DNA from 3 places in the Methylobacterium sp. E-016 genome. Region 3 is predicted to be linked to each of the others. Evidence: riboswitches for the same ligand, from Rfam matches in the RefSeq annotation. Region 3 holds a riboswitch; each other region holds the start of a gene.

Region 1 (10,532 bases), on a different contig from region 3:
TGGTGTTCCACGACGTCACCACCGTCCGGCACGCGGAGAAGGCGCTGGAGGCCGGCGTCGACGGGCTGATCCTGGTCTGCGCCGGAGCGGGCGGGCATGCCGGCACGCTGAGCCCGTTCGCCCTGCTCGGCGAGGTGCGGCGCTTCTACGACGGGCCGATCATCCTGTCGGGGGCGATCACCACCGGCAGCGCGATCCTCGCCGCGCAGGCGATGGGCGCCGACCTCGCCTACATGGGCACGCGCTTCATCGCGACGGCGGAGGCCAACGCCGCCGACGGCTACAAGGCGATGATCGCGGAAAGCGCGGCCGCCGACATCCTCTACACCCCGTTCTTCACCGGCGTGCCCGGAAACTACCTGAGCCCCAGCATCCGCGCCGCCGGGCTCGATCCCGAGAGCCTGCCGGATGTCGACAAGAGCGCGATGAACTTCGGCAGCAGCCGGGCGAAGCCGTGGCGCGACGTGTGGGGTGCCGGCCAGGGCGTCGGGACGATCGCGGACGCGCCGCCCGTGGCGGACGTGGTCGCACGGCTCGCGCGCGAATACGCGGCTGCCCGCGCACGCCTGGGGGCCGCAGCCTACTCGGCTGCCTGAGGCCAAGGCAGTCGCCGGTTTCGGGCGGCCTGCACATCCGGACCGTCCGCCTCGGCCAGTTCCGTCCGGCTGCGGCCGTTGCGCTTGGCGCGGTAGAGCGCGAGGTCGGCCCGGCGCATCAGGTCGTCGAAACGCTCATGTCCCGGCGTGCTCACCGCCACGCCGATGCTGCAGCTGACCTCGAGGTGCGGCAGCATCGGCAGGCGCAGGGCGGCGAAGGCGCGGCCGAAGCGGACCGCCTCGCGCCGGGCGGCCTCCGGGGTCTGAGCCGGGATCAGGCACGCGAACTCCTCGCCACCGAGCCGGCCGAACGCGCGATCGCCCGGCAGCAAGGCCCGCCCCAGGGCGCAGAAACCGACCAGCACCCCGTCGCCGACCGCGTGGCCGTAGGTGTCGTTCACACGCTTGAAGTGATCGAGGTCGAACAGCAGCAGCGCGCTCGGCGAGGGCCGCGCCAGCATCGCCTCGGCCTCCAGCACGAAGGCGCGGCGGTTGGCGATGCCGGTCAGCGGATCGACCGATGCGGCGAGCCGCTGTGCCCGCTCGGCCCGCTCCTTGGTCAGCGCCATGAACGTGAAGGCGAGGGCGATCGTGAACAGCATCGCGGCAAAGCACAGGATCGCGACCCAGCGCGATTGCAGGGCGTCTGGGCTGGTCGGCAGGGGGGCGAGGAAGGCTGCGGGGATCCGGACCGCGTAGCAGAGCCCGTAGATGCACAGCAGGATCATCGCGGGGTAGCGCGAGACCAGCCGCTCCGCCCGGCCGCGCCAGATCTCGTAGGCGCTCGCCGCGCAGAAGAGGGTCGCGATCGACGAGGCGAGGACAACCCGCGCCGCGATCGAGCCGTAGAACGCCGGGACGAGGCAAGCCGTCGCGAAGGCGCCGCCGCTCAGGATCGCGATCGACAGGCGCAGGCTCCGCCCCTCGAAGGCCCGCACGCCGCTCCAGATCAGACCGTAGGCGGCGATCATCATCGCGTTGGCGACGCCGATGGAGAGCCAGTCGGGGATCGTGCCGCGCAGGGCCAGCCCGCCGGAGGCGATCGCGCCGACGAGGTGCGCGACGCCCCAGATCGCCAGAGCGTGCGTCCGACGTGCCTGGACCCACGACAGCACGAAGAGTACGCCCACGAGGAACGTGAGGACGAAGGTCACCAGTAGAAGGGTCGCGATGTCGAGACGCATGGTCCGCTTGACGTCTCCCGACGATCACTCCGATGGCCGAGACCACACCTGCGATACGGCACCCGAGACTGAGCACAACATCAAACTAGAGCATAAACAACATCTAAACGCCCGTATCAGACCTGACTGATATCAAAACTCCATAACATAGGTTATCGGGATGACGGGCCAAATCCCTCATCCGTCGCCACGCTTGCTCCCCGTCGGCTCCAGCGGCGTGATCCGCAGGGTCGTGATGCGATTCTTCGCCTTGCGCAGGACCTGGAAGCGGAAGCCGTGGAAGTTGAAGGCGGTTCCCTGGTCGGGGATGGCGCGCGCCTCGTGGATGACGAGCCCGGCGATGGTGGTCGCCTCCTCGTCCGGCAGGTTCCAGTCCATCGCCCGGTTGAGGTCGCGAATCGGCACGCCGCCGTCGGCGTTGACCGAGCCGTCGCCCTGCGGCCGCACGCCCGAGACGGCGACGTCGTGCTCGTCGGCGATGTCGCCGACGATCTCCTCGAGGATGTCCTCCAGGGTGATGAGGCCCATCACCTCGCCGTACTCGTCGACGACGAGGGCGAAGTGGGTCTTCTTCGAGAGGAAGGCCTTGAGCTGGTCGCGCAGGCTGGTGGTGTCCGGCACGAACCAGGTCTCGAGCGCCAGCGCCTCGACCTTGAGGCCGGACGCGTCGCCGCCGGCCGCGTCGAGGGCCCGGAGCAGGTCCTTGGCATGCAGCACGCCGACGACGTTCTCCGTGGTGCCGCGCCACAGCGGCATCCGTGTGTAGGGCGAGGCCAGCACCTCGCGCACGATCTCCTCGGAGGGCAGGTCGACGTTGATGATCCGCATCTTGGTGCGGTGGACCATCACCTCCGAGACAGAGAGGTCGTTGAGGTCGAGCAGGCCGCCGAGCATGTCGCGCTCGGCCTTGGCCACCCCGCCCTCGCGGTGCAGCAGCGCGACCTGCCCGCGGATCTCCTCGGTCGGCGACAGGATCGACTGGTGGTCGCCGATCGTGACGCCGAACGGGCGCAGCATCAGCCGCACCAGGCTCTCGATCGCGAGCGCCGCCGGGCCCATCACCGCGACCGCGAAGGCGACGGGGCGGGCCATCATCAGGGCCGCCTTGTCGGGCTTCGAGATCGCGAGCGTCTTCGGCAGCACCTCGGCGAAGACGATCACCAGCACCGACATGCCGACGGTGGCGTAGATGACGCCGCTCTTGCCGAAGACCGCGGTCAGCACGCTCGTCATGAAGGCGGAGGCGCCGATCGCGACGATGTTGTAGCCGATCAGCATCGCGCCGATGAAGCGCTCGCGGATCGCCAGGATGCGGTTGACGATGCCCGCCCGCGCATCCCCCGCCTCCTCCAGGGAATGCATCCGCGCGCGGGACGCGGCGGTGAAGGCTGTCTCCGCGCCCGCGAAGAAGGCCGAGAGCAGCAGCGAGATCACGACGATGCTCGCGGCCAGCCAGAGGTCGGTGTGGGTTTCCATCGCGCCGGGTTTTCAAGCTCGCAAGTGACCGCGCATACGGCTCGATGCGCAACGCTCGGCTCGTCCTATACCAATGGCCTCCGCCCGCGACGGTCAAATGTGGCCGCGGGCTCGGACCGCAGGCTCTTAACGTCCTATTCCACTGTCTGTGTCAGTTTCTCGGCGAGCACCGGGAGCCTTCCATGAAAAGGTCTGCGGAACGCCCGCAAGACGCAACGTGGTACCTCATCGGCGGCACCGTCGTGGTCTCGGCCGTCTGGATGGCGCGAGTCGGCTTGGCGTTCGACTGGAAGAGCGCCATCGTGCCGGTCCTCGCCTGCCTAGCGCTGGCCGGCGGTGTCGCGGTCTACAGCGTCTGGCGCCCAGACGAACGGTTGGCCGGTTGCCTGAACGCGACGGCGCAATTGATCGCGCTGACCGTCGTGGGTGAACCGTTGTCCTACGCGGTGGCGTGCAGCGGCGGACCCGCTTGGGACGCGACGTTCATGGCTTGGGACCGCATCCTGGGTCTGGATTGGCAGGCCTACCTCGCCTTCGTGAACGCGCGGCCTTGGCTGGCGAAGATCAACACGACGACCTACCAATCAGTCATGCCGCAGCTCATCGTGGTCGTCGTGGGGCTGAGCCTTACCGGCCGTCTGGAGGCCTGCCGGACGTTTGTGCTGGCGGTAGCGCTCACGGCCATCGCCGCGATAGCAATCTCGGGCCTGATGCCGGCCGAGACGGTGTTCATGCATCTCGGCCTATCCCAGGCCACTGCTCCGAACGTCCCCTTCATCGACGACACCCACATCCTGGCCCTACGCGACGGAAGCCTAAAAGTCGTCTCGCTCACTGATGGGCAGGGCATCATCGCGTTCCCAAGCTTCCACGCTGCGCTCGGGGCGATCCTGGCACGCGCCTTCTGGCACCTGCCCTGGGCACGGTGGCCGGGCCTGTTCGTCAACCTTGTCATGGTCGTTGCGACGCCGGTCTCCGGAGGGCACTACTTCGTGGATGTTTTCGCGGGGCTCGGCCTCGCCGGCTTAGCGATGGCGACCGCAAGCCTCGTCGAGCGGCACGGAGGCATCGCCCCGGCTTTCGGAAAGCGAATCGGGGCGGCGATCACGCCTCGATCTGCAGCTCGTCCTGCAGGAAGGCGCGCACCGCGTCCCGCTCGATTCCCGGCGCGATGAAGCTCCGGCCGATGCCGCGGGCGAGGATGAAGGTCAGCGCGCCATCCTTCACCTTCTTGTCCTGCGCCATCGCGTCGAGCAGCGCGTCGGCGTCGCCGCAGCCGCCGGGCACGGCCTGGAGGGTGGTCGGCAGGCCGGCGAGCGCGAGGTGGTTGGCGACGCGGCCCGCATCCTGGCCCGCGCACAGGCCGAGACGGGCCGAGAAGCGGAACGCCAGCGCCAGCCCGATCGCGACGCCCTCGCCGTGGACGAGGCGGGCCGACTCGTAGCCGGTGAGGCGTTCCAGCGCGTGGCCGAAGGTGTGGCCGAGATTCAAGAGGGCGCGCTCGCCGTCCTCGCGCTCGTCGCGGACGACGACGCCGGCCTTGGCGCGGCAGCAGATCGCCACCGCCTCGTCGCGGTCCGGCCCGCCGGAGAAGATCCCGCGCCAATGGGCCTCGCACCAGTCGAAGAAGCCGGCATCGCCGATCAGCCCGTACTTGGCGACCTCGGCGTAGCCCGCCCGCATCTCGCGCTCCGAGAGCGTGTCGAGGGTCGCGGTGTCGGCGAGCACGAGGCGAGGCTGGTGGAAGGCGCCGATCAGGTTCTTGCCGAGCGGCGAATTGATCCCGGTCTTGCCGCCGACCGAGGAATCGACCTGGGCGAGCAGGCTCGTCGGCACCTGCACGAAGCGCACGCCGCGCCGCAGGGTCGCCGCGGCGAAGCCCGCGAGATCGCCGACGACGCCGCCGCCGAGGGCGACCACGAGGTCGCCGCGCTCGACCTTGTGGGCGAGCAGGCCGTCGCAGACCGACGCGTAGGTCGCGTAGGATTTCGAGGCCTCGCCCGGCGCCACCGCGACGAGTGCGGAGCGCAGGCCCGCTTCCTCCAGGCTCCTTCGCAGGGCGTCGCCGTAGAGCGCCGCGACGGTCTCGTCGCTGACGATCACCGCCGCCTTGCCGCCCAGCGCCGCCACGCGCGCGCCGGCGCCGGCGATGAGGCCGCGCCCGATCAGGATGTCGTAGTCGCGGCCCTGGTCGAGGGGGACGTGGACGGCGAGGGGCTCGGTCATGACAGCTTCACTGCGCGGCGACCGCGCGGCTCTCGTCCGGCGGGTTGAGGTAGGCGTCGAGGGCTTCGAGCACGTCCTGCACGACGCGGTCGTGGGCGACGTCGCGGGACAGCGCGGTCACGTCGGAGGCGGCATAGACCGGATGGCGCAGGTCCATCAGGTCGCGCATGGTCCGCTCGGGATCCTCGGTCTGGAGCAGCGGGCGGTTGCCGCGCTTGCGCACCCGCCGCATCAGCACGTCGAGCTCGGCCTTGAGCCAGACCGACACGCCCGATTCCGCGATTCGCGCGCGGGTCGACTCGCGCATGAACGCGCCGCCGCCGGTGGCCAGGACCAGCGGCCCCGCCCGCAGCAGGCGCGAGATCACGCGCTCCTCGCCGTCGCGAAAGCTCGGCTCGCCGTAGATCGCGAAGATGTCGGGGATGGTCAGGCCCGCGGCCGCCTCGATCTCGATGTCGGCGTCCTTGAAGATCAGGCCGAGCCGGCTCGCGAGGCGGCGGCCGACGGTGCTCTTGCCCGCTCCCATCAGGCCCACGAGCACGATCGAGCGCGAGCCGAGGGCCCGGCGCAGGCGCGCTTCGATCGGATCGCCCATCGGCTCGGGCGTGGTCATCGGGCGGGGCTCGGCATGGACGGCAAAGGGCGGGTCGGCGACGGGGCTGGAAGCGGGTGCGGCGGTGTCCCGGGTCTTATACCAAGTCGGCGGGGTTATCACCCATGCGCTCGGGCCCGCGGCCGCCGCCCCCTGAAATCTCGGAAAGGGCCCGGAGACGGCATGGAGCCGGCCCGATGCGCCGGCCCGTCGTCGCGGCGAGACGGGCGCAGGATGTGGCCTTCCGGGCCTTGCCAGCGCGGCGGCGGCATGGTGCAACCCGGGTCGCCGCGGCGCAAAACTTAAGTCCCCGCTGCGCCCTGCTCCATCGCGTCCGCGTGCCCCGAGGTTCGACCGCTGTGCCGACCCTATTCCGTTTCTTCGCCACCCTCGCGATCCTGGCCGGCCTCGTCTTCGCCGGCATGTTCGCGCTCGCGACCTTCGTGACGCCGACGCCGCGGGAAATGAGCGTGACCATCCCCGCCTCGAAGCTCCAGCCGGGCGGCCGGTGAGGGAGGAGCGTCCGCCCGAGGCCGAGCGGCGGACGCCGCCCGAGATCGCGGCCTACCTCGACATGCTGGCCGCCGAGCGCGGGGCGGCGAAGAACACCCTCGAAGCCTACCGGCGCGATCTCGACGACTACTTCGGTCACCTCGCCGACGAGGGCCTCGACCTCGCCGAGATCGAGGCGGCGGACCTCCGCGCCTACGTCGCCTCCCTCGAGCCGCGTGGCCTGAAGCCGGCCTCCGCCGCCCGGCGGCTCTCCTGCATCCGCGGCTTCCACAAGTTCCTCTACGCGGAAGGGCTGGCCGAATCCGATCCGAGCGCGCCGCTCACCGGCCCGCGCCGCGGCCGCGCGCTGCCGAAGGTGCTGTCGGTCGCCGAAGTCGACCGGCTGCTCGCGACGGCGCGCGCACAGATCGATGCGGCGGTCGAGGCCGAGGCGCCGGGCCAGGCGCGGCGGGCGCAGCGGATGCTGTGCCTGCTCGAGCTGCTCTACGCCACGGGCCTGCGCGTCTCCGAGCTGATCGCGCTTCCGCGCTCGGCCGCCTCGACCCGCGAGCGCTACCTCGTGGTGCGGGGAAAGGGTGGGCGCGAACGGCTCGTGCCGCTCACCGAGCTGGCGCGCGACGCGATGCGCCGACACCTCGCCGCCTCGCCGAGCGATGCGCCGTGGCTGTTTCCCGCCGACAGCGAGAGCGGCCATCTCACCCGGCAGGCCTTCGCCCGCGACCTGAAGGCGGCGGCGGAGGCCGCGGGCCTGCGCGCCGACAAGGTCAGCCCGCACGTGCTGCGCCACGCCTTCGCCAGTCACCTGCTGCACAACGGCGCCGACCTGCGGATCGTGCAGGAGCTGCTCGGCCACGCCGACATCTCGACGACGCAGATCTACACGCACGTCCTCGACGACCGCCTGAAGAGCATGGTCCGCGACCTGCATCCGCTGATGGACGAGCCCTCCGGCCCCGACGGCGCAACGGAGGTGCAGCCGTGAGGGCTCCGATCCGCCGCTTGCGGCGTTGACCGGCTCAGGCGACGGAAGCGGGCGATCGGCGATGGGAGTGCGTTTGCGGCGTTGGAGGAAGGGCGCGGTCCGGGCGCTGAAGCTCGTCGCCCGCCCGGTCCGCCGGGCGCAGGGGCGCGGCGGCATCGTCATCGAGCCCTATCGCGGCTACGGCTCCGCCGACGAGATCTTCCTGATCGGCCGCATCTTCCGCCAATCCCACCCCGATACGGCACCGGGCGACGAGAGCCTGCGCGCGCAGCTGCGGGACATCGCCCGGCGGATCGCGCGGCGGGCGCTGAAGGACGCCGCCGTCACCGCCCGCTTCGGCGGCGCGCAGGCGCGGGTCGAGACCGACCGCGACGGCTACTTCCGCGTCCATCTCAGCCCGGAGGCGTTGCCCGCGGGCGACCATGGCTGGCACGACGTCGACCTCACGCTCGAGGCGGAGCCGCCAGTGCGGGCGCGGGGGCAGGTGTTCGTGCCGCCGGGAGCCACCGGCTGCGTCGTCGTCAGCGATATCGACGACACGGTGATGCGCACGGGCGTCGCCAACAAGGCCAAGATGCTGTGGCGGCTGTTCGTGGAGGATGCCGAGAACCGCGTCGCCTTCCCCGGCGTCGCCGCGCTCTACCGGGCCCTCTACGTCGGCCCGGACGGCATCGAGACCAACCCGATGCTCTACGTCTCGCGCGCGCCGTGGGGCCTGTACGAGATGCTGTCGGAGTTCTTCACGATCCAGGGCATCCCGGTGGGCCCGATCCTGTTCCTGCGCGAATGGGGCCTGTCGTGGAAGCACCCCCTCCCCCGCCGGGCGGAAGATCACAAGCGCGCCCTGATCGTCCACATGCTGTCGCTGTATCGCGACCTGCCCTTCGTGCTGATCGGCGACAGCGGGCAGCACGATCCGGAGGTCTACGGCCGGATCGTCGCCGACCATCCGGGCCGGGTGAAGGCGGTCTACATCCGCAACGTGTCGCGGGACGCCGACCGCGTCCGCGAGATCGAGGCGCTGGCGCAGGTCGTCGCGGCCGCCGGCAGCCACCTCGTCATCGCCGCAGACAGCACCGCCATCGCCCGGCACGCAGCGGGCCTCGGCCTGATCGCACCGGGCGCGGTCGCCCTGGTGGCGGACGAGCACGCGGCCGGCGGCGAGCCGGCGGAGCTGACCGCGGAGACCGCCCTGCCGGGCGACCTCGGCTCCGTCCTCGGCGGCGCCGGAGGAACCTTGCCGCCGAGCGTCGTCGTCGAGGCGTCGGCGCAGGACGGATCGCATGTCTCGACCTAACGCCACCGTGCGCGCCGTCGCTGTCGCCGCCGGGTCACACTTCACAGGAGCGTGATTCCGGCCGTTGACTCTTCGGGACCGCGGAAGCCACTTGGCGGGGACGGTTCCCCTCGGGGATCAAAAGGGAACGCGGTGAGGACGAGGCTCCGAGGAGCCTTTCCGATGCCGCGGCTGCCCCCGCAACTGTAAGCGGCGAGCCTCCATCAACACGTCACTGGGTCACGGCGCCTGGGAAGACGATGAGGGGCAGCGACCCGCGAGCCAGGAGACCTGCCGTCAGTCGTGGTCACACGCGAAACGCGTCGGGCGGGGTGCCTCGACGGGTGTCGAGACGCATGGGCCCGCGCGGCGCATACGGGGCGGCCTCGTTCGCGGTGACGTGCCACCACACGCGTCCGCACGTCCCTTCCATGCCCTTGCCGACCGCGAGACCCGCGCCGAACGACGCACAGGAAGCCGCCCGGCATCCGTGCGCCGGCGGCCGAGCCGCGTTCGGCCGATCGCCTAATTGTAACATTGTTACATTCGATGTAGATCGAGGGTCGGGCAGGCCGTCGCGTCGCGCCGATAGAGCCGAATCCGATCCATGCTCGTTCTTCTGCAAACCGCTCGTTCCCTCGGGCGCGCGATGCGCTGCCCGCTCCTCGCCGGCACGGCGCTCGTCATCCTCGCTCCGCCGCGAGAGGCCGGCGCCCAGCCGGTCGCCGGCGAATCGGCGAGCGTCGTGCTCGACACCCTCACGGTCGCGGGCGACGGCGTCGGCTTGAGCCGCACCGCGCCGGTCGGCCTCAACCTGCGCACGCCCGACCGCGGCGCGAGCCGCCTCGGCCTCACGCCGCTGGAGACCCCCGGCAGCGTCGACGTCATCTCCGGCGAGACCGCGCGGCTGCGCGGCCAGGACACGATCGCGGACGCCGTGACGCAGAACGCCACCGGCTTCACCACCATCGCCTCGCCGGGCAACGGCAACGGCGCCTTCACCAGCCGCGGGTTCTCGGGGCCGAACTCGATCCAGCAGCTCTACGACGGCACGCGGCTGTTCGTCGGCGCCAACACGGTGACTTTCCCGTTCGACACCTGGAACGTCGAGCGCATCGAGGTGCTGCGCGGGCCGGCCTCCGTGCTCTACGGCGACGGGGCGATCGGCGGCGTCATCAACGTGGTGACGAAGAAGCCGACCTTCACGCCCATCAACGTGGTGCGGGCCGGCGTCGGATCGGACGGCATCGCGCGGCTCGCCCTCGATTCCGGCGGCCCGATCGGCGACGCGGTGGCCTATCGCCTTAACGTCAGCGGCAACCGCGCCGGCGGCTGGATCAGCCCGGACGGCGACTTCCGCAACCTCGCGGTCTCGGGCGCGATCCTGCTCCAGGCCACGCCCGACCTCGCCTTCACCCTGAGCCACGACCTCGGCTATCAGGAGCCGGCGCGCTACTGGGGCACGCCGCTGGTCGACGGGCGCATCCCGGATTTCATCCGGTTCAAGAACTACAACGTGCGCGACGCCAAGATCACCTGGGCGGACAACTGGACCCAGCTCAAGACGGAGTGGACGCCCACCGCCGACATCACGGTGCGGAACACCGCCTACCGGCTGCAGAGCAGGCGCCACTGGCTCGACGTCGAGACCTACAGCTTCGACCGATCGACGCGATTGGTCGACCGG
Region 2 (10,532 bases), on a different contig from region 3:
CGTGCGGTACTCGCCGAGCTTCTCGAACGCATCGAAGTCGCGCGTGCTCGGCGACAGCACCTCGACGACCAGCCGCGGCTGCGCCGCCTTCAGCGCGTTCGGATCGCGGGATCCGCAATCGATCCCGATATCGGGGCGGCGGATCTGGCCGGGCAGCGTTTCGACGCTGCCGTCCCCGGTGAACGGACGGCATCCGCTTCCGCGTAGGGCCGTGCGCAACCATGCGAGGATGTTCACGACGATGTCGTCGTGAACGTTGCGCGCCCCGGCCATCATCCGCACCGGCACGCCGCCGACGAGCTCGTACCGCTCCGCTTGGGCTTCCTGCCAGGCGAAGAACGCATCGATGCTCATTGGCTCAAGTCGGCGGTCCAGCATCCCGGAATCTGCGGTGATCGTGAAAACGCGCAGTGTAGCCTGTGCGGCGGACAACCCCTAGCCGGCGAGCGCTTCGGCGACCGCGCCCTGGTCGAAGCCCTTCAGGCCGATCACCACCAGCGTGCCGTCGCGGGGCTCGGCCGCCGTCCAGGGACGGTCGAAATGATGGGTGATGCGGCGGCCGACGCCCTGCACCACGAGGCGCATCGGCTTGCCCTCGACGGCGCAGAAGCCCTTGATGCGCAGGACGCCCTCGGTCTCGGCCGCCTTCTCGACGCGGGCGGCGAGGTCGGCGGCGGTGATCGCCGTGCGGACCGGGAGCGCCACGGTCTCGAAGTCGTCGTGGTCGTGATCCTCGCCCGCGCCGTGATGCGAGGGGCGCGCGTCGAGGTCGTCCTCGGCGGCGGCCTGGAGGCCGAGCAGCACCCGCGGGTCGATCTTGCCGTGGGCTGTCTCGACCACCTTCACCGCGCGGGGAAGCTGGCGCTCCACCTCGGCCCGCACATGCGCGAGGCCGGCGGCGTCGAGGAGGTCGGCCTTATTGAGCACGACGAGGTCGGCGCAGAGGAGCTGGTCCTCGAACACCTCCTCGAGCGGGTTGTCGTGGTCCACCGCCGTATCGGCGGCGCGCTGGTTGGCCAGAGCCTCGGGGTCCTCGGCGAAGGCGCCCGAGGCGACCGCCGGCCCGTCCACGACCGCGACGACGCCGTCGACGGTCACCCGCGAGCGGATCGCCGGCCACTGGAACGCCTGGACCAGGGGCTTGGGCAGGGCGAGGCCGGACGTCTCGATCAGGATGTGCTCGGGCGGGTTCGGGCGATCGAGAAGAGCCGTCATCGCCGGCACGAAGTCGTCCGCGACGGTGCAGCAGATGCAGCCGTTGGGAAGCTCGACGATCGAATCCTCGGTGCAGCCCTCGATGCCGCAGGCGGCGAGGAACGACTTGTCGAAGCCGATGTCGCCGAACTCGTTGACGAGGATCGCGAGCCGGCGCCCGCCGGCATTCTCGACCACGTGGCGCACCAGCGTCGTCTTGCCCGCCCCGAGGAAGCCGGTGACGATGGTGCAGGGGATCTTCTGGACGATGCTCATGGGGATCTCGCCGATGGCTCAGGCCGCGCGCGGCGGAAACGGGGGGATGCGGGCGACGACGCCCTTGCGGAATTCCTGCGGCCTCTGCTTCCACGGCACGATCCCGTCGGGCGTGCCGGCGTAGAGGCCGACGCCGTCGAGAATGATGCGTGCGGAATCCGCCGGGTCGAGGTCGCCGTAGACGTAGGTCCAGCGATCCTCCGCCGCCACGGCGACGGTGCAGGGCCGCTTGCAGACCGACAGGCACTCGACCGCTTCGATCGTCACGCCGTCGGGGGCGGGAAGCGCACGCAACGCGTCGAAGAGGCGGGCGCCCGCGCGCGGGCCGTCCGGCGCATCGCTCTCCATCCGGCAGGTGGTGCAGACGTAGAGGATCGTGTCAGCCACGGGCGCCTGCCGCGGCCTTCGGGCCGAAGGTCTGCCAGGCGCGCCCGAAGGCCAAGCCGATCACCGCCCAGAACACGAAGGCGATGGCGAGCGAGCGCGCGGCGAACTGCGCGGCGAGGCCGGCGGGAAGCTCGGACGGCGTCGCCGCCACCTCCGGCGCACCGGCCAGATGCGGAGCGACGATGAGCACGATTCCGCCGAGGATGGTGATCGGCACCCGGCGGATCGCGATGAGATAGATCCCCATCGCGGTGGCCGACGCCGTCATCACCCACCAGACCTGGCGGGCGGCCAGCGGGGCCGCCTCGCTGCCGGGCAGCTCGGGCGGCAGGCCCAGAGCCGGCGCGAGCGCCACTGCGAGGAAGCCGGCGACCGCGAAGGCGAGCCCGCGCTCGGGCGACGGCTCGCCGCCGGTGGCCAGCATCACCGCGCCGAGGAGCAGGGCGTAGCCGATCCCGCCGACGAGGGTCGCGAGCCCGGTGAACAGCATGCGCGGCAGGCCGGCGGCCGGCTGCCATTCCGGCTCGGCCTTGGTGTCGTGGTCGTGCCCGGCATGGGCGAGCACGATCGGCAGGCGCCCGGCCAGCGGGGCCGCCGAGGCGGCGGCGCCGGGAGCGGCCTGGGTCTCGTAGCGCTCGGCGGCGATGATCAGCGGCGAGGTGAGCGCGAGCTCGAGCCCCGTCACGAGGACGGCCGCGAGGAAGCCGGCGGCGAGCGCCGCCGACAGGAGCCGGATGAGCATGGGAACGCCTGGGTTCAGGCGGTCAATGGCAGGGGAAGTTCTGCGTGTGCCGGAAGTCGTGCGCCGCGTTGTGCAGCGCCGAGGCCGGCGAGAAGCCGGCGAGGAACACGAGCCCGAGGCCGAGCATGGCGGCGGCGACGATGGCGACGAAGCCCTCGTTCGCGCGGGTGCCGGTCTGGGTGAGGGTCTGGGTGGTCATGTCGACAACATCTCCGGCCGCCCCGCCGGCGGCGTTCGAGAAAGCGCGGGGGACGGCAGGTCTCCTGGCTCGCGGATCGCAGCGCCTGCCGCCTTCCCGAAACATCGGTGGCCGAGGGCAGGAGCTGAGGGCTCCCACGGCGATCCGGGCTTCGATCCGCAACGCAGTCCCATCTTGGACAGGTCGGTTCAACGAAGCCCGGATCGCCGTGGGGACCCTGGCCGCTTACAGTTGCGGGGGCAGCCGCGGCATCGGGTTTCCCCTCACCGCATTCCCTTTTCACCCCGTCTCCGGGGCACCGTCGCGTCCAGCCATAGCCTGTCCGGTCTCCCCGCACAACGGAGGCTTTGACGGGCGCACAGGGGTTGGGGCATGGGTTCCAGCCATGCAGCAGGCCGCGCCTCGGACGACCCTCGTGCTCGGCGGTGCGCGCTCGGGCAAGAGCGCCTACGCCGAGAGGTTGATCGAGGCGGTGCCGGGCCCGTGGCTCTACCTTGCCACGGCACGGGCCTGGGACGACGAGATGCGCGCGCGCATCGCCCTCCACAGGGCGCGGCGCTCCGGCGACTGGATCACCCGGGACGTGCCGACCGCTCTGGCCGCCGCGATCGCGGAGGCGCCGGGGCCGGTGCTGGTCGATTGCCTGACCTTGTGGCTGACGAACCTGCTGCTTGCCGATGCCGACCTCGACGCCGAGACGGCGGCGCTCCGCAGTGCCTGCGGGGAAGCGCGCGGGCCGCTCGTCCTCGTGTCGAACGAGGTCGGCCTCGGGATCGTGCCCGACAACGCGCTCGCCCGCCGCTTCCGCGATGCGGCCGGACGCCTCCACCAGAGCCTCGCGGCCGAGTGCGACCGCATCGTCCTGACGGTCGCCGGGCTGCCGCTCGTCATCAAACCGCAGGGAACGCCATGACCGACGACGCCGAACGCCATCGCGAGAAGATGGAGAAGCGCAAGGCGGTGCAGGACGCCGAGGTCGCGGCCAAGACGATCGAGAAGGGCCTGCTCATCGTCAACACCGGACCCGGCAAGGGCAAGACCACGGCGGCGCTGGGCCTGGCGCTCCGCATGCTGGGCCGCGGACACCGGGTCGGCGTGGTGCAGTTCATCAAGGGCGCCTGGGACACCGGCGAGGCGCATGCGCTGAGGACCTTCGGCGACCGGGTCGCGTGGCACGCGATGGGCGAAGGCTTCACCTGGGAGACGCAGGACAAGGCCCGCGACATTGCCGCCTGCCTCAACGCCTGGAACCGGGCGACCGACCTGATGGCCGACCCAAGCCTCCGTCTCCTGATCCTCGACGAGCTCAACATCGCGCTGCGCTACGACTACCTCGATCTCGACGCGGTGGTGGCCACCCTGAAAAGCCGTCGCCCGGACCTGCACGTCGTCGTCACCGGCCGCAACGCCAAGCCGGCGCTGATCGAGGCCGCCGACCTCGTCACCGAGATGGGCAGCGTGAAGCACCACTTCGCGGCCGGCGTGAAGGCGCAGGAGGGGATCGAGTTTTGATGGAATGGTCCCTTCAGCCGTGACCCGAAGCCTAATGATCCAGGGCACCGGCTCGGACGTCGGCAAGTCGCTGATCGTCGCCGGGCTCGCGCGCGCCTTCACCCGACGCGGGCTTCGGGTGCGCCCGTTCAAGCCGCAGAACATGTCGAACAACGCCGCCGTCACAGCGGATGGCGGCGAGATCGGGCGGGCGCAGGCGCTGCAGGCGCGGGCGGCCGGCGTCGCGCCGTCGATCCACATGAACCCAGTGCTGCTCAAGCCCCAGACCGAGGTCGGCGCCCAGGTGGTGGTGCAGGGCCGCATGGTCGCGACGGTGAAGGCGCGCGACTACCAGGCGTGGAAACCGCGCCTGCTGGAGGCGGTGCTCGACAGCTTCAACCGCCTGAGGACGCAGGCCGACCTGATTCTCGTCGAGGGTGCGGGCTCGGCATCCGAGGTCAACCTGCGCGCCGGCGACATCGCCAACATGGGGTTCGCCCGCGCGACGGATACGCCGGTGGTGCTGCTCGGCGACATCGACCGCGGCGGGGTCATCGCCAGCCTCGTCGGCACCAAGGCGGTGATCGATCCCGACGACGCCGCGATGATCGTCGGCTTCCTGGTCAACCGCTTCCGCGGCGACCCGAGCCTGTTCTCCGACGGCATGGACCTGATCGCGCGCCACACCGGCTGGGCCAGCCTCGGCCTGATCCCGCACTTTCCCGAGGCGGCGCGCCTGCCGGCCGAGGACGTGCTCGGGCTCGTCGGGTCCGCCGGCCCGGCGGCGACGCGCATCGCGGTGCCGGTGTTTCCGCGGATCGCCAACTTCGACGACCTCGACCCGCTGCGGGCCGAGCCCGCGGTGGAGGTGGTGCTGGTCCGCCCGGGCGAGGCGATCCCGGGCGATGCCGCCCTGGTGCTGCTGCCGGGCTCGAAGACCACGATCGACGATCTCGAATTCGTCCGGGCGCAGGGCTGGGACGTGGACTTGCATGCGCATCTACGCCGCGGCGGCCGGGTGCTCGGCCTGTGCGGCGGATACCAGATGCTCGGGCGGACGCTGTCCGATCCGGACGGCATCGAGGGCGAGGCGCGGACCGTGCGGGGCCTCGGGCTGCTCGCCGTCGACACGGTGATGACGCCGTTGAAGCGGCTCGAAGCCGTCTCCGGCACCAGCCTGCCCGACGGCATGCCGTTCACCGGCTACGAGATGCATGTCGGCGACACCACCGGCGCCGACGCGGAACGGCCGCTGCTGCGCCTCGCCGACGGACGCGCCGACGGTGCGGTCTCCGCCGACGGCCTGGTGTCCGGCACCTACGTCCACGGCCTGTTCGCCGACGACCGCCAGCGTGCCGCATGGCTCGCCCGCCTCGGCGCACGATCCGACGGCGCCTCCTACGAGGCCGGCATCGAGCGGGTGCTCGATGCCCTTGCGGCGCATCTCGAGCAGCATGTCGACTGCGACCGGCTGCTGGCCCTGGCGCGATGAGGCGCACCGGGGATGAGGCGCACCGGGCATGACACCGAGGCGCGTCCTGTCCGCGAGCAGGCATCCCGGGCTGTCGGGGATCGCCGTGGGCCGATAGGCACGCGCCGCCGCGGAGCCTAGTCTCGTGCGAAAGCGCGGCCGGTCGCGATCGACCGCCGGGACGCGAGGAACGCCCGATGACGCCCACCGAGACCGCGGCCGACGACGCGCTCGCCCGACGCACGATCGCGACGGTGACCTGGCGGCTGATGCCCCTGCTCGGGGTGATGTACCTGATCGCCTATATCGACCGGCAGAACATTTCCTATGCCAAGTTGCAGATGGTCGGCGACCTCGGGCTGAGCGAGAGCGTCTTCGGGCTCGGGGCGTCGCTGTTCTTCCTCGGCTATTTCCTGTGCGAGGTCCCGGCCAACGTCATCCTGGAACGCGTCGGCGCGCGCCTGTGGTTCGCCCGGATCATGGCGACCTGGGGCCTGATCACGGTGCTGCTCGGCTTCACCCGGAACACGGCGATGTTCTACGGGCTGCGCTTCCTTCTCGGCGTCGCCGAAGCCGGGTTCTTCCCCGGCGTGCTGTTCGTGCTGACCCTGTGGTTCCCGCAGAAGCACCGCGCGGCGATGATCGGCTGGTTCATGATCGCGAGCGCGGTGGCCAACGCCGTCGGCGCGGCGATCGGAGGCGCGCAGCTCGACCTCGACGGCGCGCTCGGGCTCAAGGGCTGGCAGTGGGTGTTCGTCAGCACCGGCGTGCCGGCGCTGCTGCTGGCCGTGATCGTGCTGGTGGTCCTGCCGGACGGGCCGGAGAAGGCGCCCTGGCTCGATCGCGCCGGCCGCGACTGGCTCGGCCGGACGCTGCGGGAGGAGCGCGAGACCGGCGGCAAGGTCGAGCACGGCAACCCGTTCGCTGCGCTCCTCGACCGGCGCGTGTGGATGCTCGCCAGCGTCTACGTCGCGTTTCCGCTGGCCGCCTATGGCCTGAGCTACTGGCTGCCGACGGTGGTGCGCAGCTTCGGCGTTACCAACACCGTCAACGGCTTCATCAACGTCATCCCGTGGGTCGTCACCGGGCTGGCGCTGTGGTGGGTGCCGCGGCATTCCGCGCGCACGGGCGAGCAGACCTGGCACGTCGTCGGCCCGGGGCTCGTCGCCGCGTCGGCGCTGGCGCTGAGCGTGGTGGTGCCGGGCTCGATCCCGAAGTTCGCCTGCCTGTGCGTGGCGGCGGCCGGCATCTTCTCGGCCCAGCCGGTGTTCTGGTCGCTGCCGCCGACCTTCCTCAAGGGCGCGTCGGCCGCGGCCGGAATCGCGGCGATCAACTCGGTGGGCAATCTCGGCGGCTTCATCGCCCAGAACGCCGTGCCGATCATCCGCGACCGAAGCGGCAGCGACCTCGTGCCGATGATCTTCCTCTCGGCCTGCCTCGTGGTCGGCTCGTGCCTCGTCTTCGTCGTGCTCGGCGCCCTGCGGCGCGATGCCGGCCGCCGCGCCGCCGATCAGAGCATGGCGAGCCCGGTCGCGCCGGCGGCGAGCCCCCACAGCAGCACGCAGGCGGTTCGATAGAGGCGCAGGGCCCGCTCGATGTCGTCGGCCGCCGCCGCCGCGCGGCCGTCGCCCATCCAGGCATCCTCGACCGCGACGCCGGCATAGACCCGCGGGCCGGCGAGCCGAAGGCCGAGCGCGCCGGCCATCGCGGCCTCGGGCCAGCCGGCATTCGGCGAGCGGTGGCGGCCGGCGTCGCGCCGGATCGCGCGCCAAGCGCCGCCCGGCGAGGCGCCGTGATGGATCGCGGCGGCGGCGACGATCAGCAGGGCGGTGAGCCGCGAGGCGGGCAGGTTCACGAGGTCGTCGAGCCGGGCCGAAGCCCAGCCGAAGGCCTCGTGGCGCGGGGTGCGGTGGCCGATCATGCTGTCGGCGGTGTTGATCGCCTTGTAGAGCGCGCCGCCCGGCAGGCCGCCGAGCCCGATCCAGAAGGCCGGCGCGACGATGCCGTCGGAGAAGTTCTCCGACAGGCTCTCGATCGCGGCGCGGCAGATCCCGGCTTCGTCCAGCGTCTCGGGATCGCGCCCGACGATCATCGACACCGCGCGCCGGCCGCCCGGCAGACCCTCGCCGCGCAGCCCCTCCGCGACCCGGGCGACGTGCTGGTACAGGCTGCGCTGGGCCGGCAGGCTGGCGCAGAGGAGGGCGATGAGCGCGATCGCCGGGAGCGGGCCGGCCAGCCCCGCCGCGAGGGTGAGACCGAGGGCGGTCGCGCCGACGCCGGCGAGGAGCACGGCGAGCGCGAGAATCCCGCCGAGCCGCCGCGCGGTGCGGCCGCCGCGGTTGAGGCCGCGGTCGAGGGCGGCGATCACCCGGCCGATCCAGGTGACAGGGTGGCCGAGCGCCCTGTAGAGCGCGTCCGGATAGCCGAAGGCCGCCTCGATCGCGAGGGCGAGGGCGAGGATGGCGAGCGTATCGGGCGGATGAGCGAGCGCGGTGGACATGGCGTCTGGGGTCCGGGGAGGCTCGAGGCGGAGCCGATCGCCCATGGCGGCGACCTCGATGCGGCGCGGCGGATGTTTCCCGATGCGCCGGAGCCTTGGATCGACCTCTCGACCGGGATCAATCCGGTCCCCTATCCCTGCCCGGCGATCGACGCCAGCCTGTTCCACCGGCTGCCCTCCGCCGCGGACCATGCCGCGCTCCGCGAGGCGGCGTCCCGCGCCTACGGGGCGGCGCCCGACCGCATCGTGCCGGCGCCGGGCACGCAGATCCTGATCGAGACGATCCCCCGCCTGGTTTCGCCGCGCGCGGTCTGCGTCGTCGGGCCGACCTATGCCGAGCACGCGGCGGCGTGGCGTCGGGCCGGGCACGCCGTCTCGGCGGTGCCATGCCTCGAAGCGGTCGGCACCGCGCAGGTCGTGGTCGTGGTCAATCCCAACAACCCCGACGGGCGGACGTGGCCGGCGTCCCCGCTGCTCGCCCTCGCCGAAGTCCTCTCCGCCCGCAACGGCCTGCTCGTCGTGGACGAGGCCTTCGCCGATCTCGAAGCCGTCGAGAGCCTGTGCCCGCGGCTGCGGCCGGGGCTCGTGATCCTGCGCTCGTTCGGCAAGACCTACGGGCTCGCCGGCCTCAGGCTCGGTTTCGCCGTGGCGGAATCCGGGATCGCGCGCCGGATCGCGGGGGCGCTCGGGCCCTGGGCCGTCGCCGGGCCGGCGCTCGCGATCGGCCGCGCCGCCCTCGACGATGCCGCGTGGCGCCGCGACGCCGCAGCCGCCCGCGCCGCCGATGCGGGGCGCCTCGACCGCATGATCGCCCGGGCCGGCGGGACGCCGGTCGGCGGAACCGTCCTGTTCCGCACGGCCGATTTTGCGGATGCGCCGGGCCTGTTCCGGCAGCTCGGGACGGCCGGAATCCACGTCCGGCGCTTCGCCGAGGCGCCGGCGCGCCTGCGCTTCGGGCTGCCCGCCGACAGGAACGCCTGGTGCCGCCTGTCGCGGATCCTCAGATGATCGTCGGGCGCCGGTCGAGCACGGCAACGAGCAGGGCGGCGACGGCGAAGGCGATGCCGACCGCGCAGACCCCGCCCCAGCCGGCGAGCAGGAAGGCCTGCGATCCGGCATAGGCGCCGATCGCTCCGAAGACGAACATCGCCGTGAACAGCACGGTGTTGATCCGTCCGCGCGCGCCCGGGACGAGCGCGTAGGCGCGCGTCTGGTTCGCGATCAGCGCGCCGTTCATGCCGATGTCGATCAGCAGCACGCCGACGGCGACGGCGGCGAGCGACCACGTGCCGCCGGCCCAGAGCACCGCGAACGCCGCCACGACCAGCAGGCTTCCGCCCACGACCACCGGTCGCGCGCCGCGCAGATCGGTGAAGCGGCCCGAGACCGGCGCGACGAGGGCGCCGCAGACGCCGATCACGCCGAACAGCCCGGCGCCGGCCGCGGTCAGGTTGAACGGCTCGGCCTCCACCAGCAGGGCGAGGGTGACCCAGAACGCGTTGAACGCGGCGAACAGCAGCGCCTGCGACAGGCTGGCGTTGCGCAGCACGGGCTGGGTCTTGGCAAGGTGCAGGAGCGACAGCATCAGCGCCCGGTAGCGCAGGCGCTTCGCCGCGGTCCGGGGCAGTGTCGCGGCCGCGACCGCCGCCATCGCGAGCGAGACCACGGCGGCGGCGAAGAACACCGCCCGCCATCCGAGATGCGCGCCGACGAAGCCGCTGACCGTCCGCGCGAGCAGGATGCCGGAAAGCAACCCAGTCATCACCTGCCCGACGATGCGGCCGCGGGTGGCGTCCGGCGCCAGCTCGGCCGCGAACGGCACCGCCTGCTGCGCCGCCGACGACAGGAAGCCGATCAGGAGGCTGGCGAGCGCCAGGATCGGCAGGTTCGGGCTGAGCGCGGCGACGACGAGCACCACGCTCAGCGTGAGAAGCTGCGCCATGATCAGCTGGCGCCGCGGCCAGGCATCCCCCAGCGGCACCAGCCCGACGATGCCGAGGCCGTAGCCGACGAGGCAGCCGGTCGGCACCCACAAGGCGGCGCGCGGCCCGAAATCGGCAACCAGCAGCCCGAGCAGCGGCTGGTTGTAGTAGATGTTGGCCACCGCCCCGCCCGCGATCAGCGTCAGCCCGAGCCGCGCCTTCGTGCTCAGGTCGGGATGCGGCACCGGGATGTCGCTCACGAGCGGGGCTCCGTGGCGCGCGAGCGGTTCGGCTCTGTGAGCATGAGACTCGTATCTCTGGTTGCGAGGGATCGCGGTCGGCCTAGGCGC
Region 3 (8,049 bases):
GGGTGCAGGCCGGCGCAGGGGACCCAGCCCGCCGGGATTGGCGTCGTGGCGGCATGGTTCCGACCGCTGCGCAGGAGCTTGGGCAGCACATGCGTATGCGGACCTTCAGGACTGGTACCGCCGGGGCCAGGGATCGGGGCATAGACCTCGACGCGCCCGACCCGCGCCAGGAACACCCGGTGCGGGCTCATGGCGACGAGATGCGGCCCGATGGGGTTAGCATGGTCAAACAGGGGCATGCCGACGCCGGCCCGCAGCCGCTCGACGGCCTCCGGATCGCGCACCCGCACGCAGGCATCCACGGCGAGCAGGCCGAGGCCGAGGTCGAACAGGATGCCGTCGCGATCCTCGACCCGGGCGGCGTTCCGGTCGGGCCCGAGTTCCGTCACCACGGTCCTGCGGTTCATCGTGCATGTCGCTTCCGGCAGGCAGAGGGCGACCGCGTGGTTCCAGCCCGAGGCGACCGCGGTCTCAAAGGCGATTGGCCTCAGGTCGGAACTCGGGGTCAGGGCGATGGCGCCGCGAGCGGTCGCAAGTCCCAGGCGCTCGTCCGGCAGCGCCACGACGGGTTCGTCGGGATCGCGCATGAACTCAGCGATGGCACCGAAGCTGCCAAGGCTCCAGGCCGTGGTTGGATCGGCCAGTGCACCGCGCAGAAGGGCGACGGTGGCATCAGGGCTGTTTGGGGAAGGCTGCATCGATCTCCTCCGTATGGGGCCCCGAACGGTTCCAGGGCAGGATGTAGGGGGTGCCGTCCGGTCCAGCCCCACGGCAAACCGTGACGCCGAAGACGTCCGAAAGTAGCCGGTCGGTCAACGCAACGTCCGGGTGTCCATCGGCGGCGACACGTCCCTCGCCCAGGACCACGATCCGGTCGCAGAACCGGGCCGCGAGGGAGAGGTCGTGCAGGACGGCCACGACGCCGGTGCCGGCCAGGGCCACGCTCCGCAACAGCGTCATGGCGTCGAGCTGGTGGGCAGGGTCGAGGGCGGTGATCGGTTCGTCGGCCAACAACCAATCCGCTTCGACGGCGAGCGCTCGCGCCAGCAACACGCGCATCCGCTCGCCGGTGGACAGGGTCGGTTCGGTCCGCTCGGCGAAGCGCGCAACATCGGTCCGTGTCATCGCTCGGTTTATTGCGGCGTAATCGGTGCCATCGAGGCCACCGAACGCGCGTCGATGCGGCAGCCTGCCGAGGGCGACGAGGTCACGCACCTGCATCGGCCAACCGGCCCCCGTGCCCTGGAAAAGGACCGCGATGCGCTTGGCGCGCGCGTCGCGGGAGATGCCCTTGAGCGCCATACCGTCGAGATTTACGCGGCCCTTGGTCGGGGCGACCAAGCCCGCGAGGGTGCGCAGGAGGGTGGTCTTGCCAGCGCCGTTCGGACCGACCAGACCGACGAGGGTCCCGCGTTCCAGGGACAGGGTGATATCCGACAGGATGGCACGCCCGCCGAGGCGGACATCGAGGGCTGCGGTCGCGAGGCTCATGCGCCGCGCCCTCGCTCACGCAGGAGGAGCACGATCAGGAACGGTGCCCCAACGAGCGCAGTCACCACACCGAGCTTGAGTTCCGGGCGCGTCGCCAGGAGACGAACGCCCAAGTCCGCGGCAAGCACCAGAGCGGCCCCGGCGAGGCCGCTCGGCCATAGGCTGGCGCCGGGACGCGCGCCTACCAGTGGTCGCACGAGGTGGGGCACCACGAGGCCGACGAAGCCGATGGCGCCGCTGACGGCGACGCCACTGCCAATGGCCAGCGCCGCGCCCGTGACGAGGCGCAGACGGACTGAGACCAGATGGAAGCCGAGGCTCGAAGCTGTGTCCTCGCCCAGCGTCAGGGCATCCAGCGCGCGGCCGGTGGACAGCATCAGGCCCCAGCCGACCGCCATCAACGGGAGGCATAGCCAGACATGGTCCATGCTGCGGTCCGCGAGCGACCCCATCAGCCAGAACACGATCTCCAGGGCCGCGTAGGGGTTGGGCGATAGGTTGAGCGCCAGCGCCGTCATGGCGCCGGCGAGGCTCGACAGGGCGACGCCGGCGAGGATCAATCCCAGGGTGGTGCCGCCTCTGGCGGCGACAAGGTTCAGGGCGAGCGCCGCCACGGCGGCGCCGGCGATCCCGCCGAGCGGGAGGGCTAGGCTAAGCGAGGCTGCGAAGCCGCCATAGAACACCACCACGGCCCCGAGGGCCGCCGCGGAGGAGATGCCGAGGATGCCGGGATCGGCGAGCGGGTTGCGCAGGTAGCCCTGCATCGCCGCCCCGGTCAGCCCAAGGCTGAAGCCGACAAGGCTGCCGAGCAAGGCACGAGGTAGGCGCAGTTCCCAGAGCACCAGCGCCGGGAGGGTCGCCCGTCCGGCGATGAGGTCGCCAGCCGCCGCCGGGACGTCGAAAGGGGCATACCCGACCGCGATGGACGCGACCGTCAGGACGAGCACAAGCAGGCCGAGTATCGAGACGACCGCGCGGGGTCCGACGACCGCCCGGTCGACCCGCATGGGAGGCGGGAGGGGAGCGTTCATCGTGCCGCCCGTTGGTGTGCCGCCGCAGCGAGCAAGGCCACGACCTCGGCGACCTGCGGACCTGGACAGGTCCAGAGCCGGTTCGGAATTGAGACGGTACGCCCCTGCCGACGTAGCGCGTCGAGGACGGGATGGTGCAGCAGGGCATCGGCCAGCGACGGCGCGCCGGGCTCCCCCTCGTCGAGGACGATGAGGTCGGCGTCGGCGAAGGCCGCCGCTTCCAGCGGGACCTGGCCGAAGCGGTCGCGACCGAGTTCTGCCGCAACGTTGACGAGGCCGGCGGCGCGGATGATCGCATCGCCAAGGCTGCCGGGTGCGACAGTGAAGGCATTCGGGCGCATGACGAGTGCCCGCAACGGTTTTGCCGCCGGCACCACCTGCGCCAGCCGCGCGTCGAGGTCCGCGACCATCGCCTCGCCGCGCGCCGGGTGCCCGAGGGCCGCGGCGACGGTCCGGATCTGGGCCCGCACCCCCTCGAAGTCGTTGGGTACGCCGAGTTCGAGAAGGGGGAAGCCGACGCGCTTGAGCAGGCCGACCGTGGTCCGCGTCGTGAAGGCTCCGGCCACGACGAGGTCGGGCCGCAGCGCGACGATCTCCTCCGACAGGCCACGGGTCACCGCGATGCCGGTGGCCTCCCGCGCGACGGAGGAGCCGCGCGGGTCATGGGCGAGGTAGGTCACGGCGGTGACCTGGTCGCGGTCGGCGAGCCGCAGGACCAGCTCGTCGGCGCAGAGGTTCATCGAGACGACGTGGACCGGATGCACCGGCTCGTCTGCCGCCCACCCCATACCTGACAGACCAAGCCAGACCGCAATCGCTAGCGCAGCCAGCGTCCATCGCATCGACATCGCAATCCTCAGAACGTCGTCACGCGGACGCCGCCGTACACGGCGAGGCCTGGCCCGAGGAAGCCGGTGGGGTTCTCGTAGCGGCGGTCGAACAGGTTATCGATCCGGCCGAACACACTCACCGTCTCGTTCACGTCGTAGTTGACCGCGAGGTTGACCAGGGTGAAGCCCGGGTTCTTCAGCCTCTGGATCGAGAAGTCTCGGTTTCCGTCTACGAAGTGGCCAAGCACGATCACCGTCCCGCTGAAGCTCAGGCCGGGGATCGGCGTCCACTGAGCGGTGGCGCTGCCCTTGTGGCGGGGCCGGCGCAGGAGCTCTTGGTTGGTAATCTCATTCTTGGTCACGGTGTTGGTGTAGTCGACCCGGCCCGAGAGCGTGTCGGTGAACCGGATCGCAACGAAGGCCTCGGCCCCGTAGGATTCGGCTCGCCCGACGTTCTCGTTCGAGGTGAAGCTGGCGTTGGTGTTGATCAGGTTCTTGAAGTCGTTGGCGTAATAGGTCGCGCCGACGAGAACGCGCTCGCCGAGCGGCTGTTCGAAGCCGGCATCGTAGCCGAGGCTCTCTTCCGGCTTGAGGTTGGGGTTGGCGAAGAAGTTGAACGCCGGGAAGCTCTGGAACAGCTGGCTCAGGGTCGGCGCCTTGAAGCCGGTGCCGACGCTGCCTTTGATCCGCGTGTCGGTGAACGGCAGGATGTAGCTCGGGGCGACGCGGAACGTGGTGGCCGGTCCGAAGGCGTCGTTCTCGTCGTGGCGAACGTTGGCGACGAAAGAGGCACGGTCGAACGGCATCAGCTGTATCTCGCCGTAGCCGGCGGTATTGCCGTTCCTGGCCCGCAGGTTGCCGGAACCGAACGGGTTCGGATCAGTAGTCGACAGGCTCTCGTCGTCACGCTGCGCGCCGAACAGAACGAGGTTGCCGGGCGAGAGCTGGTAGTCGCCGCGGTACTCGTACCGCGTGCGCTCGCCGAGGCCGGCGGTCGGGAGCGGGTTGAACGGGTCGTACGCGTTCTGGACCTGGCGGTTGTAGAGGTTCGAGTAGTTGATCGCGAAGACGTTGTGGAAACCGGCGAACGGCGTCCACTCGGCCTCGTTGCGGGTGAAGACTTGCTGCACGTCCGCCTGGCTGCGCAGGCCGCCCAACGTCACCGGGAAGGTGCCATAGTCGTCGCCGCTGAAGAGCAGCTTCGAGTTGATGAACCGCGTGATCGAGTTGATTCGGAACGTGTCGGTGAACTGGTAGCCGAACTTCGCCGAGACGGTCTCGTTGTCGTAGTAGTTCGGGCGGGTCGTCGTTCCTGGGGCGACGAGGTTGGGCGGCGTCACAGGCGTTGCGGCAGCCCGGAGATGCTGGATCGACACCGAGTAGTCGAAGCCGTTTTCCGACCCGCTGATCCGGCCGCTCTGGTTGAACGTCCCGAACGAGCCGCCCTCGATCCGCGCGGTTGCCCTGGCCGGTCCTTCGCCACGCTTCGTCGTGAAGGAGATCGCGCCGCCGATGGCGTCGCTGCCGTAGAGGCCGCTCTGGGGACCCCTGAGCACCTCGATGCGGGAGAGGTCGTCGGTCAGGAGCTGCCCGAAGTCGAAGGAGCCATTCGGGTTCGACGGGTCGGTCGCGTCGATGCCGTCGATGAGCACCTTCACGTGGTTCGAGTTCGAGCCGCGGATGAATACCGAGGTCTGACCGCCCGGGCCGCCGGTCTGCACGACGTTGAGGCCCGGCACCTGCTGGAGGGCGTCCGGGACGGTGCGGCGCTGCTGGGCCTCCAGAGTGGCGGCGGTGAGCACGGTGACGCTCGATCCGACCTGGTCGACGGGCGTCGGCACGCCGGTGGCGGAGACGGAAAGCTCGGAGAGCGTGACGGCCGCCTCTGCCCCGCGCGGGACGTCGGCGAAGGGGGCGGCGGTCTGCTGCGCGAGGGCGGCACCGGGAAGGGAGGCGTAGGCGAGCGCGAGCGTGCGCAGGCACGCGGTTCGGGAGGGGAAGGACACGGGACAAGCCTCGGGCGACGTCTGTGGCACGTCACCGCGAACGAAGCCTGGGCGCTTGCCTGTCGTGAGGACAGCCGAACGCCTCGACACCCATCAGGACACCCCGCCCGATGCGTTTCGCGTGTGACCACGACTGACGGCAGGTCTCCTGGCTCGCGGGTCACCGCCCTCTCATCGTCTTCCCAGGCCCGAAGACCCAGTGACGTGTTGATGATGGGCTCGCCGCTTACAGTTGCGGGGGCAGCCGCGGCTTCGGGGAGGCCCTTTCGGACCTCATCCTGACCGCGTTCCCTTTTGATCCTCCGGGGAGGAACCGTCGGTGACAAGGAGCGCGATCAAAGCGTCCGCCGTCAATGGCACGCAAAGGCTTTCCGACGATGTGTGCCTGGAAGGTTACAGGTCAGCACTCACGAAGGTTTGCTTCGGTGCTATGCAGCGTCCGCTTTTCAAAAATTTGGGCTGAAAGCAGACCGTCGCATAATCACCCCGAGCGTCCGTTCCGCATCCGACCCAACCCGGACGCTCAACAACGCCGTCGCATTTTCCCAAACCTGCCGTTCGAACCCGTGGCAAACGATTGACCGAGGCTGGCACCCCGTACACCGTCTGGCACTCGACGAGTTGTGAGAACCACGAGCGCGTGCCGAATGAACATCGTTGATGCGCATATCGCGGCTTGGCGTCGTTCGCCCTTTGCCGAGTGGGTGACGGGAGAGGCGTGGGATGTCATCCCTGACTTGGCTGGCATGGTCGCGAGATTTCTGAAGACCCTCGACGCCGATTACGAGATCGAGGGCGATATCGCCGTCCATCGCTCCACCAAGGTCGAGCCCGGTGCCGTGATAAAAGGCCCCCTGATCGTTGGTCCAAACTGTCTTATTGCGATGGGAAGCTTGATTAGGGGTGGATGCTGGCTCGAAAGCGACTGCATCGTAGGACCCGGAGCCGAACTCAAGACGACCATCATGTTTCAAGGGGCGAAGCTCGCTCATTTCAACTTCGTCGGCGACAGCGTTCTTGGCCGGGATGTCAATCTTGAAGCGGGCTCGATCATTGCGAACTATCGGAACGAGTTGGCCGATCCCCGCCTTCGTATCAGCTATAACAGCAAGACGCTGGAGGCGGACACGCTGAAGTTCGGCGCGCTTGTCGGTGACGGATGCCGCATCGGCGCGAATGCGGTCGTTGCACCCGGCGCCATCCTTGCTCCCGGAACGGTGGTCTCCCGCCTCGGATTGATCGATCAGCGCCCAACTTCCTGATCGTCCTGAAAGCGGGCCGGGGGATATCCACCCCAAGCCGCCATTCGGCTACCGACCCAAGCCAGCCGCTCGGACTGCCGGCGGCGTTTCTCTAAAGCAGCCGTTCGACAGCATCGCAGCAACTTTGGGTTGGGTGGGAAACAGCTTGACTATTCATTGGCGGTCGGTTGGCTCGCGCCGTCCTCCCGTTGGTCGATAGCGGAGCAGTTCATGTCACTCAAAGAGCGGCTTCGCGGCCTCAAGTCCCTTGCCGGTCCCTTCCCGCCGTTCGATGCTGGCGCTACCCCGGATGACCCACGCGGTCTTTTCGAGACATGGCTCTACGATGCTATCAATCGGGGCATACCCGAAGCCCATGCCATGACGCTCTCGACTATCGATGAGCAGGGGTACCCTGATGCCCGCGTCTTAATTCTTAAGAACGTGGATGCCGATGGGTGGCACTTCGCCAGCACGAAGCTCAGTCCCAAGGGCCGCCAGATCGCCGCCCAGCCCCGCGCCGCCCTGACATTCTACTGGCAACCGCTGGGTAGGCAGGTCCGCCTGCGAGGTCCGGTTATCGAAATGGATCGAGAGATCTGTGAGGCAGACTTCTTGGCCCGCCCAATTGGTTCGCGCGCGGGCGCTTTGCTCGCCCGGCAGAGCGACGTCCTCGTGAGTGACGCAGCATTGGATGCGGGCTTGGCCGAGCAGCGTCGTCGGATCGAAGCCGACCCATCCACCGTATCACCGACCTGGGCGGTCTACGCCGTCAAGCCGGATGAGGTCGAGTTCTGGCAGGCGGACGAGGAACGCAGACACACGCGTTTGCGATACCGGCGAGAGAACCACGGAGGCTGGACGCGCGAGCGACTGTGGCCGTGATAGTCCTAGGGGCAGGGTAAGGCCAGGCGACAGTCCGTTGTGGGGCCTGAGCGCGCGGGAAAGCGACGACCGCTCTGATACCTTTTTCGCCCCGAAGCAACCTGGTGGAAAGCTACCCCGAGCCATTCCGCATCCGACCCGACGCAGTCGCTCAGACCGCTGCCGCCTCCTCAAGAAAAGTTGCGGGCGGCCAACGAGGCCTGAGCACTTTTCCGGGGTGCGGCTCGTGGTCGATTGTGCAAAATCGATCTCGCCGGTTTTACCGGTGGCGCCCATGCCAGTGTCTCTTTAGCCCCTCGATCCGCTGGCGTGGGCGTCTGCAACTCAAGGCGGCGATCATCCCTGGTCCCGCCCGCACTTGGTCGTTCTTCTCGTGTCAGGCTCACCAACCAGTATCGATGAGCCTGCTCCGGGACCACGGTCGTACCGGGTGTTCAGCCTCAAGCTAGATGGGAACGTGGGGGAGAGCCTCTCGATCCAGGCGAAAAGCGATGATGAAGCGAAGGCCATCGCTGCAACGCTGCCTAACGGCCATGGTATCGATCTCTGGGAGCGTGCCCGTTAC

What was found. Region 3 has a riboswitch for cobalamin ahead of MKK68_RS03705 (TonB-dependent receptor plug domain-containing protein). Riboswitches for the same ligand answer to the same signal wherever they lie in the genome.
Region 1: linked by a shared signal. The riboswitch ahead of MKK68_RS14775 (TonB-dependent receptor) and the one ahead of MKK68_RS03705 (TonB-dependent receptor plug domain-containing protein) in region 3 are both predicted to bind cobalamin.
Region 2: linked by a shared signal. The riboswitch ahead of MKK68_RS16750 (CbtB-domain containing protein) and the one ahead of MKK68_RS03705 (TonB-dependent receptor plug domain-containing protein) in region 3 are both predicted to bind cobalamin.

What each region holds. Positions count from the first base shown of each region.
Region 1 covers NZ_JAKSYF010000115.1:93,201-103,732, reverse strand. The annotation lists gene MKK68_RS14820 (NAD(P)H-dependent flavin oxidoreductase) at 1-596, shown strand, start outside; gene MKK68_RS14815 (sensor domain-containing diguanylate cyclase) at 581-1,780, opposite strand; gene MKK68_RS14810 (HlyC/CorC family transporter) at 1,958-3,256, opposite strand; gene MKK68_RS14805 (phosphatase PAP2 family protein) at 3,532-4,431, shown strand; gene aroB (3-dehydroquinate synthase) at 4,361-5,482, opposite strand; gene MKK68_RS14795 (shikimate kinase) at 5,490-6,095, opposite strand; gene MKK68_RS29760 (histidine kinase) at 6,434-6,586, shown strand; gene MKK68_RS14785 (site-specific tyrosine recombinase XerD) at 6,583-7,569, shown strand; gene MKK68_RS14780 (App1 family protein) at 7,631-8,866, shown strand; cobalamin riboswitch at 8,951-9,159, shown strand; partial or broken gene MKK68_RS14775 (TonB-dependent receptor) at 9,495-10,532, shown strand, end outside.
Region 2 covers NZ_JAKSYF010000126.1:1,151-11,682, reverse strand. The annotation lists gene MKK68_RS16770 (Uma2 family endonuclease) at 1-432, opposite strand, end outside; gene cobW (cobalamin biosynthesis protein CobW) at 436-1,470, opposite strand; gene MKK68_RS16760 (DUF1636 family protein) at 1,489-1,857, opposite strand; gene MKK68_RS16755 (CbtA family protein) at 1,850-2,599, opposite strand; gene MKK68_RS16750 (CbtB-domain containing protein) at 2,622-2,798, opposite strand; cobalamin riboswitch at 2,835-3,116, opposite strand; gene cobU (bifunctional adenosylcobinamide kinase/adenosylcobinamide-phosphate guanylyltransferase) at 3,184-3,711, shown strand; gene cobO (cob(I)yrinic acid a,c-diamide adenosyltransferase) at 3,708-4,310, shown strand; gene MKK68_RS16735 (cobyric acid synthase) at 4,345-5,781, shown strand; gene MKK68_RS16730 (MFS transporter) at 5,958-7,337, shown strand; gene cbiB (adenosylcobinamide-phosphate synthase CbiB) at 7,271-8,260, opposite strand; gene cobD (threonine-phosphate decarboxylase CobD) at 8,240-9,268, shown strand; gene MKK68_RS16715 (MFS transporter) at 9,261-10,442, opposite strand.
Region 3 covers NZ_JAKSYF010000048.1:4,707-12,755, forward strand. The annotation lists gene MKK68_RS03685 (DUF6925 family protein) at 1-698, opposite strand, end outside; gene MKK68_RS03690 (ABC transporter ATP-binding protein) at 673-1,491, opposite strand; gene MKK68_RS03695 (FecCD family ABC transporter permease) at 1,488-2,498, opposite strand; gene MKK68_RS03700 (ABC transporter substrate-binding protein) at 2,519-3,310, opposite strand; gene MKK68_RS03705 (TonB-dependent receptor plug domain-containing protein) at 3,379-5,358, opposite strand; cobalamin riboswitch at 5,479-5,691, opposite strand; gene MKK68_RS03710 (LpxA family transferase) at 6,006-6,620, shown strand; gene MKK68_RS03715 (pyridoxal 5'-phosphate synthase) at 6,831-7,484, shown strand.